Regions from separate parts of the Limnohabitans sp. Rim8 genome, predicted to be linked through region 1. Evidence: predicted binding sites of a transcription regulator. Region 1 holds the regulator's gene; the other holds the start of a gene.

Evidence for each region. The regulator HrcA, encoded in region 1, represses chaperone genes, less so after heat shock. The targets are predictions, from matches to a motif close to TTAGCACTCNNNNNNNNNGAGTGCTAA.
Region 2: groES (co-chaperone GroES) is a predicted target of HrcA. The motif match lies at 2,271-2,297, and genes of this name have one in related genera.

The regions. Positions count from the first base shown of each region.
Region 1 covers NZ_CALPTI020000022.1:22,140-26,560, forward strand. Annotated here, with positions in the region: gene Q1M54_RS13305 (DUF4062 domain-containing protein) at 1-1,084, shown strand, start outside; gene hrcA (heat-inducible transcriptional repressor HrcA) at 1,986-2,990, opposite strand; gene Q1M54_RS13315 (NAD kinase) at 3,019-3,912, shown strand; gene recN (DNA repair protein RecN) at 3,916-4,421, shown strand, end outside.
Region 2 covers NZ_CALPTI020000012.1:46,897-51,317, reverse strand. Annotated here, with positions in the region: gene Q1M54_RS09880 (lipid A biosynthesis acyltransferase) at 1-622, opposite strand, end outside; gene Q1M54_RS09875 (lysophospholipid acyltransferase family protein) at 622-1,452, opposite strand; gene Q1M54_RS09870 (helix-turn-helix domain-containing protein) at 1,633-2,214, shown strand; gene groES (co-chaperone GroES) at 2,379-2,666, shown strand; gene groL (chaperonin GroEL) at 2,753-4,405, shown strand.

The sequences.
Region 1 (4,421 bases):
CAGCCGATGTCTCGACGCGTTCCCCACAGGTACAAAGTCCAAACTGACTGACCTACGAAAGGAACTGAAGGCCGAAATCGAATCCGCCCACGTGCTGGGGAGAAGGCTGTTCGAGGTCTGGATCAACGAAGACGCACCGCCGGCCGGAGGCACACAAGACAGTTGGGATACCTGTCTACAGGCTGTTCGCGATTGCGATGTACTCATTGTTCTGTCAAACGGCAATGCGGGTTGGGCCGCAGGCAAGCAGGATATCGGCATTTGCCATGCGGAGTACATGGAGGGCCTTCGCTCGGCGCAGGCCAAGGTGCGCCTAGTAGCGCTGCCGAACGTGGCCGATGCCAAGGGAGCGGCAGGCAAACGCAACCGGCGCTTTCAGGACTATCTTTCGCGGCAGACGGCCTTTCGCGGCGGCGAGGTTAAAACCGTGGCTGATGCGAAAAAGCGTGTATTCGAGGCGCTCTCGGATGCCCTGATCTCGCTGGCACAACGGGGTGTGTTGGCTGGCGCATCGGCGCGCTTTGATGTTGGCGCAGCCCTGGATTGGACTCGACTTGACTTCCGTCAACGAAAAATGGCTATGGAGTCGACGCTCAAAACGGCCTTGAGTGGGCTCAAAGGTGCCAAGGCCGTGGACGGAGGCGTGGTGGTCAAGCTGGATGGCAAAGACGTTGCAGTTGTGGTTCACGCAATTCCGGCCGCGTTCGGCGTGGCCGCCGCGCGCGAGTTAGTGGGAAGGCCCTTCCTAGAGGATCATCAGCGTATCGAGTTGCTGACTTCTGCGCATGGGCCATTGCATTTGATCGCCTGTCACCGGGGCGCTACGGAAACCCAGGCTACGTCGCTTCTGGGATTTCCAGACGCTACGGTGGTGAGCGGCCCCTTTGGGGTGTTCGTAGCGGATGACGTGCAGAAGATGCAATTCGCCTTCTTGGCCAACTGTCGAGACGACTCGCAGACGCGACACGCCAGTCAACGTTTTTTTGAATGGTTACAACAGACCGGCGAGGGGGCCTTGGTGGCCCGCAGGGCAGTATCTCGCGCTCGGATCGTCAAGCTGGTGGCGAAAGAAATGAATACCTGAGGTGGCTGAAGATTAGGCTTGGAAGGTGAGCGCGCTCTATACGACCGGTGTTTGATTAAGCCGCCATTAGAGGCGGTCCATGTTGTATTCCGCAATCAGCCTGGTTGGGCTCTGCCGTAACCTCAAGTCAACGATGATTTTTTGTTGTCTGGTCAATCATGAGGGGCAAGATTCACATCAAACTTCCTTGCCCGAACCCGCATAAATCCTAGGCTTTCCTCTTGGGCACGACCAAGAGAAAACAGAGAAAGAGAGAGATTTCGGGCCAAAAAATGGGCCACTCCCGATTTCTCGGCCATCTACGGCCAAGAGACTTTTTCAGGAATGGCGCCATTACAGGCCCGCAACGGGATACATGAACGGTTGAGAGAACCGTTCATGAGTAATAAATGGTAGGGCGTGACAGACTTGAACTGTCGACCAAAGGATTCTGGTTTGTGTAGCTTTCACTACTCCCTGGACTATGCCTTCACCATGGCTTGCGCTTTAGGTGGACGCCGTCTAGTCTCTACACGTTCAGGGTGCTTTCGCACCTAGCTTCGCTCGGCATTGGCGTATGCATCACTGCACTTAGCTTTCACCGAATTTGACGTCATTCACACGAAGAGTTTCCTACCTCGGTGCACAATTTTCATGAGTCCTCTGCTCTAACCAACTGAGCTAACGCCCCTTAAAACATACTGATTCTAGGCTCTGGGCCACTCCAACTTTACTGCTTAAATTTTCAGCAAAGTGTGGAAGCGGTGTGGAAGCAAATTTTGACAACTGTGGCGCTGTAACCCGTTGATTTCATTGAGGATTTATAGACAACTTAAGTTCTTAAGTTGTTTATGAGTCCTCTGCTCTAACCAACTGAGCTAACGCCCCAACCGAAGACTTGATTGTAGTGGGCCTCAAACGCTTATTTGGACTGGCTCAGAGCGTTGCTCACCAAGCGCGAGGTGATGTTGACGATTTGGATCATACGGTCATAGGGCATACGGGTTGGGCCAATCACGCCCAAAGTGCCGACAACCTGGCCATCCACCTCATAAGGCGCGCTAACAACCGACAGCTCTTGCATGGGCACGATCTGGCTTTCTCCGCCAATGTAGATGCGAACGCCTTCGGCTTGGCTGGACACGTCCAGCAAGCGCATGAGCTGGGTTTTCTGTTCAAACAGATCAAACGCCCGGCGCAAATGGCCCATGTCACTGGAAAAGTCACTCACCGACAAAAGGTTGCGTTCACCGGCAATGACCACCTCATTTTGGTCTTCGGCCAAAGCTTCTGTGCTGACCTGAACAGCCGCTTGCATGAGCGTGGCGATTTCACTTTGCAGGCTGACCAACTCTTGCTGCACACGGCTGCGCACCTGTTCGATGGCCATACCAGCGTAGTGGGTGTTCAAAAAATTAGACGTTTCGATCAGCTGACTTTGCGAGTAATCGGTCTCGGTGAACAAGATGCGGTTTTGCACATCGCCTTCGGGCGAGACAATGATGACCAATAAGCGCCGCTCAGACAGACGTAAAAATTCGATATGCCGAAAAACAGACGGCCTGCGCGGCGTCATGACCACGCCCACAAAATGTGAGAGGCTGGACAGCAAGTTGGCCGCGCTGGCGATCACCTTTTGCGGCTGATCGGGAATCAGGGCGGGGGTTTCGAGGCCATCGCGCTGCACCGTGAGCATGGTGTCCACAAACAGGCGGTAGCCCCGGCTGGTCGGGATGCGCCCGGCCGAAGTGTGGGGGCTGGCGATCAGCCCCAACTCTTCAAGGTCAGACATGACATTGCGGATAGTGGCAGGCGACCAGTCAAGGCCCGAGGCCTTGGAGAGCGTGCGAGAGCCCACAGGCTGACCATCCGCAATATAGCGTTCAACCAGGGCTTTGAGCAATAACTTGGCACGATCATCTAGCATGCGGTCATTTTAATGATGTAATTTGAGAATGAGATCCAAGTTTCGTCACGTTGCACTTTTTGGTAAATACCACACCACCGCTCACGGTGGGGCGCTGGAGAGTTCGCGCCGCGCCCTGGACGACGTGGCCCAGTTCTTAACGCGGCAAGGCTGCGACGTGGTGCTGGACCAAGAAACGGCCTCGCACACAGGTATGAACCAGTACCCTGCGCTGGAGATGACGGAGATTGGAAAACAGTGTGATCTGGGCTTGGTCATTGGGGGCGATGGCACCATGCTGGGCATTGGCCGCCAGATGGCCCAGTTCAATTTGCCGCTGATAGGCATCAACCAAGGGCGACTGGGTTTCATCACCGACATCCCCTTGCAAAGCTACCAGGATGTGTTGCTGCCCATGCTGCAGGGCCACTACCAAACCGAAGACCGCAGCCTGCTTCAGGCCCACGTCATGCGCGACCAGCGTAGCGTTTTCAACGCTTTGGCCATGAACGACGTGGTGGTCAACCGGGGCGGCACCTCGGGCATGGTGGAGTTGCGGGTCGAGGTCGATGGCCGTTTTGTTTCAAACCAACGCGCCGACGGACTGATCATCGCCACGCCCACAGGTTCCACCGCCTATTCTTTGTCGGTGGGTGGCCCTTTGATGCACCCTGCAATCGGCGGCTGGGTCATGGCCCCGATAGCACCGCACACGCTGTCTAACCGGCCCATTGTGTTGCCCGAGTCGTCCGAGATCAGCATCGAGATCGTGGCAGGGCGTTATGTCAGCGCCAACTTCGACATGCAGTCGCTGGCCGACCTGATTTTGGGTGATCGGATTGTCGTCAAGCGCTCCGAGCACAGGGTGCGGTTTTTGCACCCTGCGGGTTGGAACTACTTTGACACCTTGCGCAAAAAAATGCACTGGAATGAGGGCGCTTAAGCCGTGGCACTGACGCACATCACTTTGCGCGACTTTGTGATCGTGCAGACTTTAGAGCTTGACTTGACGCCAGGCTTCAGCGTCCTGACGGGGGAAACGGGCGCCGGCAAATCCATCTTGATTGATGCGCTGCAACTGGCATTGGGCGCCCGAGCCGAATCGGGCGTGGTGCGAGAAGGCGCCAGCCGATGTGAGGTTTGCGCCGAATTCGACCCCACGCCCGCGATTCAAACTTGGCTTGAGACGGCGGGCTTTGATACCAACGCTTCTTTGCTGCTGCGGCGCACTGTGGACACCGCTGGCAAAAGCCGCGCTTGGATCAACGGCAGCCCGGCCACCGCCACGCAACTGCGCGAGCTGGGCGAGCAGCTTTTGGACATTCATGGCCAGCACGCCTGGCAAAGTCTGACTCGGCCTGACGCGGTACGCGGACTGCTGGACGCTTACGCCGGCATCGACACCCGCCACCTCAAAGCCTCTTGGCAAAGCTGGCGGCAAGCGCAGCAAGC
Region 2 (4,421 bases), on a different contig from region 1:
ACAAAGACGGCACCGTGGCCGCTTGAAGGCCATAAAAAGGCACGAAAACCGAGTCCTCACGGCCAAAATCCATATCGGGCAAAAGGTACAACTTGTCGCCCTCTCGCAGACCGGACACGATTTGCTTGACCCCTTGTTGCCTGAAAAACAACTTGATGCGCCCCGACCGGTTGCGCCCTTGCCGCACCCACTCGTCCAGAATCGGGTTGCGCTGCCGCGTGTAGATGCTGGCCATGGACACGCCCTGCAACATGGTCAATACGGTCCCGCCTGCGTCCATGCCCACAAAATGCGGGGCCAGCATCACCACGGGCTCGGCCCCCTGCAAAGGACTGACATCACCCTTGACCGACAAGCGCCTGCGCAACACCTCCTCAGATCCATGCCAAAGCCATGAGCGATCTATCAATGACTGCATCAAAACCACAAAATGACGCCTGGCCAGGTGCCCACGCTGCGCTGCGCTGAGTTGCGGGAAACACAAGCCCAAATTGACCTGAACAATGTGCCGTCTTGAATGGGCGAAGGCAAACAAGACATGGCCCAACAACCACCCCAAAGTCCGCAAAAGCGGCAAAGGCCAAATCGCCAAAAAGCGCATGAAAAGAGGGACCCAACGCATCACGAATCCTGGCGCGGGGCCTTGTAACGGGCATAGCCCCACAAATGCTGTTGTGGGCAGGCCAGCACCATGCCCTCCATCGCTTGGTTGATTTGCACCACCGCCGTGTTCAGATCGGACGACAAATCGTGGCCCAAGGTGCGTGTGTGCAACCGATACCCACGACCCCAAGGCAACCGCTCACCCCAAATCAGCACCACATGGGCACCGGTTTGCAAAGCCAGCCTCGCAGCCAAGGTCATGGTGTAGGCCTGTTTGCCAAAGTAAGGGGCCCACTGTCCCATGCCCTCAGGTGGCACCTGGTCAGGCAACAAGCCCACCGCTTCGCCAGCCCGCAAAGCCTTGATCATCTGCCGCACACCAGCCAAGGTGGTGGGCACGGCCTGCAAACCCGGCCGATTGCGGGCCAAAGCCATCACCTCATTCAAGGCCGCGTAGCGTGCAGGGCGGTACAGCACCGTCAATTGGCCGTGTTGGGCGCCAAATCTCAGCGCCAAAGCCTGCGCCGTGATTTCAAAGCAACCCATGTGAGGCGTCAAAAACAACACCCCCTGCCCTTGTGCATAAGCCTCAGCTGCAGCACGGTCATCGGCCCACTCCAAAGGCGGCGTGCGCCCGAGCCACAAACGCGGCAACTCGGCTGTCATGCGGCCCGCTTGCCCCACAGCCCCCCATACGGCTCGCCAGTCAAGACCTGCCTGTTTGGCGTTGTCCAAAAAACGGCGACGGTAAGTTCCCGAAAAAATCCAGGCCAGCCAACCGCCCACACCCCCAAGGGCATGCAAGGCCCAAAGAGGCCAACGAGAAAAAAAACGAAACCAACTCAACATGGGGGAGATTTTGCCTTGAACCCACGCAAAGCCCTGAACGCTCAGCCTCAAACGCTTTACCGGTTTTCTTCTGCCCGACTACCGGTTCAACAAGGCACCTTGCCAACGTGGCTTGGCCTACGATTCAAAAAGGCCAAAAAACCCAATTTCAACGAAGCTCACAACCTTGGGAACAAGCACATGAAAACACCACAAAATCCACAAAATTACTTCAGCACGAGCCAAGCCGCCAAAGTTCTCGGCCTGTCGGTGGGCACCGTACAGCGCATGGTCCAAAACGGGGTCTTTAAAGCCTTCGTCACCCAAGGTGGTCACCGCCGCATTCTGTCCACCTCCCTGAACGACTATTGCCAAAAGCAGGGCGTCAGCACCATCGGCTTGGTGCCTGCGCACCCCGTTGCACAAATTTATGTGCTGCACGACGGCGCACACATGACACCGGCCCTCAGCCATCTCAGCACATGGTCCTGCGTTACCGTCATGACCCACCCACTGGATTTGATGGAGATAGGCCCAGAACTCGCGGTTTTGTTTGTGGACGCGCGCATGGCCTGGCTGCACACCTCCCCCGCGCATCTGCACAACGCCCGGATGCAAAACACGCACATCATTCTGTATAACAGCGAACATTTACCCGTCAACAGCCTGTTCACCGAAAGCCAGAACCTGCACCTTTTTGCGGGTGACATCAGCACCGATTTGGTGGACGGCTACTTGCTCTGCCTGCAGCAACAGCAGCCCGAAACCATCCGTTGCCACTAGAAACCCTCGACTTGTTTGCGACCGGGGTCTTGAAACGCCCCAAAAAGCCCTTATCATTAGCACTCGATAGGGATGAGTGCTAACAATCACACGCCCTTCAGATTTCAGCAGCACCCAAACAGGTGCTTTTGTTTTTCAACCCTTGTTTCAATTCAGGAGATTCCATGAAACTGCGTCCTTTGGGCGATCGCGTGATCGTCAAGCGTATCGAAAGCGAAACCAAAACAGCCTCGGGCATCGTGATTCCCGATTCGGCTGCAGAAAAGCCAGATCAAGGCGAAGTCTTGGCCGTTGGCCCCGGCAAAACCAATGACAAAGGCGAGACCAAAGCCCTGAGCGTCAAAGTCGGCGACCGCGTGTTGTTCGGCAAGTACAGCGGCCAGACCGTCAAGGTCGGTGGCGACGAGCTGTTGGTCATGAAAGAAGAAGACCTGTTCGCAGTAGTCGAATAACTTGCGGGACAGAGCGAACGATGCGCGATGCGCCCGTTCGCTCTGTCCTCAACTGATCAAATCAATTTAATTCAGGAGCTATCAAAATGGCAGCAAAAGACGTAATTTTCGGCGGCGAAGCCCGCGCACGCATGGTTGAAGGCGTGAACATTTTGGCCAACGCGGTCAAAGTGACTTTGGGCCCTAAGGGTCGCAACGTGGTTCTGGAGCGTTCTTTCGGCGCCCCCACCGTGACCAAGGACGGTGTGTCCGTGGCCAAGGAAATCGAACTCAAAGACAAACTGCAAAACATGGGCGCGCAGATGGTCAAGGAAGTCGCTTCCAAGACTTCTGACAACGCAGGTGACGGCACAACAACCGCCACCGTGCTGGCCCAAGCCATCGTGCGCGAAGGCATGAAGTACGTGGCCGCCGGCATGAACCCGATGGATCTGAAGCGCGGCATCGACAAGGCAGTGACTGCCCTGATCGAAGAGCTGAAGAAGGCCACCAAGGCCACCACCACCACCAAAGAAATCGCCCAAGTCGGTTCGATCTCTGCCAACAGCGACCACAGCATCGGCGACATCATTGCCAAAGCCATGGACAAAGTGGGCAAAGAAGGCGTGATCACTGTCGAAGACGGCAAGTCTTTGGACAACGAACTCGACATCGTCGAAGGCATGCAGTTTGACCGCGGCTACCTGTCGCCTTACTTCATCAACAACCCCGAAAAGCAAGCCGCTTTGCTGGACAACCCCTTTGTGTTGTTGTTCGACAAAAAGATCAGCAACATCCGCGATCTGCTGCCCACACTGGAAGCCGTTGCCAAAGCTGGCCGTCCTTTGTTGATCATTGCCGAAGAAGTCGAAGGCGAAGCCTTGGCTACTTTGGTGGTCAACACCATCCGTGGCATCTTGAAGGTTGTCGCCGTCAAGGCTCCAGGCTTTGGTGACCGTCGCAAAGCCATGTTGGAAGACATCGCCATCCTGACCGGCGGCAAAGTGATCGCTGAAGAAGTCGGCCTGACGCTCGAAAAAGTGACTTTGGCAGATCTGGGTCAAGCCAAGCGCATCGAAGTGGGCAAGGAAAACACCATCATCATCGACGGCGCTGGCGCTGCGATCGACATCGAAGCCCGCGTCAAGCAAGTGCGCGTGCAAATCGAAGAAGCCACATCTGATTACGACCGCGAGAAGCTGCAAGAGCGCGTGGCCAAGTTGGCTGGCGGTGTGGCCGTGATCAAGGTTGGCGCTGCCACCGAAGTCGAGATGAAAGAAAAGAAAGCCCGCGTTGAAGACGCCCTGCACGCCACCCGCGCTGCTGTGGAAGAAGGCATCGTGGCTGGCGGCGGCGTGGCATTGCTGCGTGCACGTCAGGCTGCTGGCACCATCAAAGGAGACAACGCTGACCAAGACGCCGGCATCAAGCTGGTGCTCAAAGCCATCGAAGCGCCTTTGCGCGAAATCGTTTACAACGCTGGCGGCGAGCCATCGGTGGTCGTTAACGCAGTCATGGCTGGCAAAGGCAACTTTGGCTTCAACGCGGCCAACGACACCTACGGCGACATGATCGAAATGGGCATCTTGGACCCCACCAAAGTGACACGCACTGCATTGCAAAACGCAGCGTCTGTGGCCTCTTTGATGTTGACCACAGAGTGCATGATCTCCGAAGCCCCGAAGGACGAGTCCGGCGCTGGCGGCGGCGGCATGCCTGACATGGGCGGCATGGGTGGTATGGGCGGCATGGGCATGTAAGCTTGGGCATGTAATT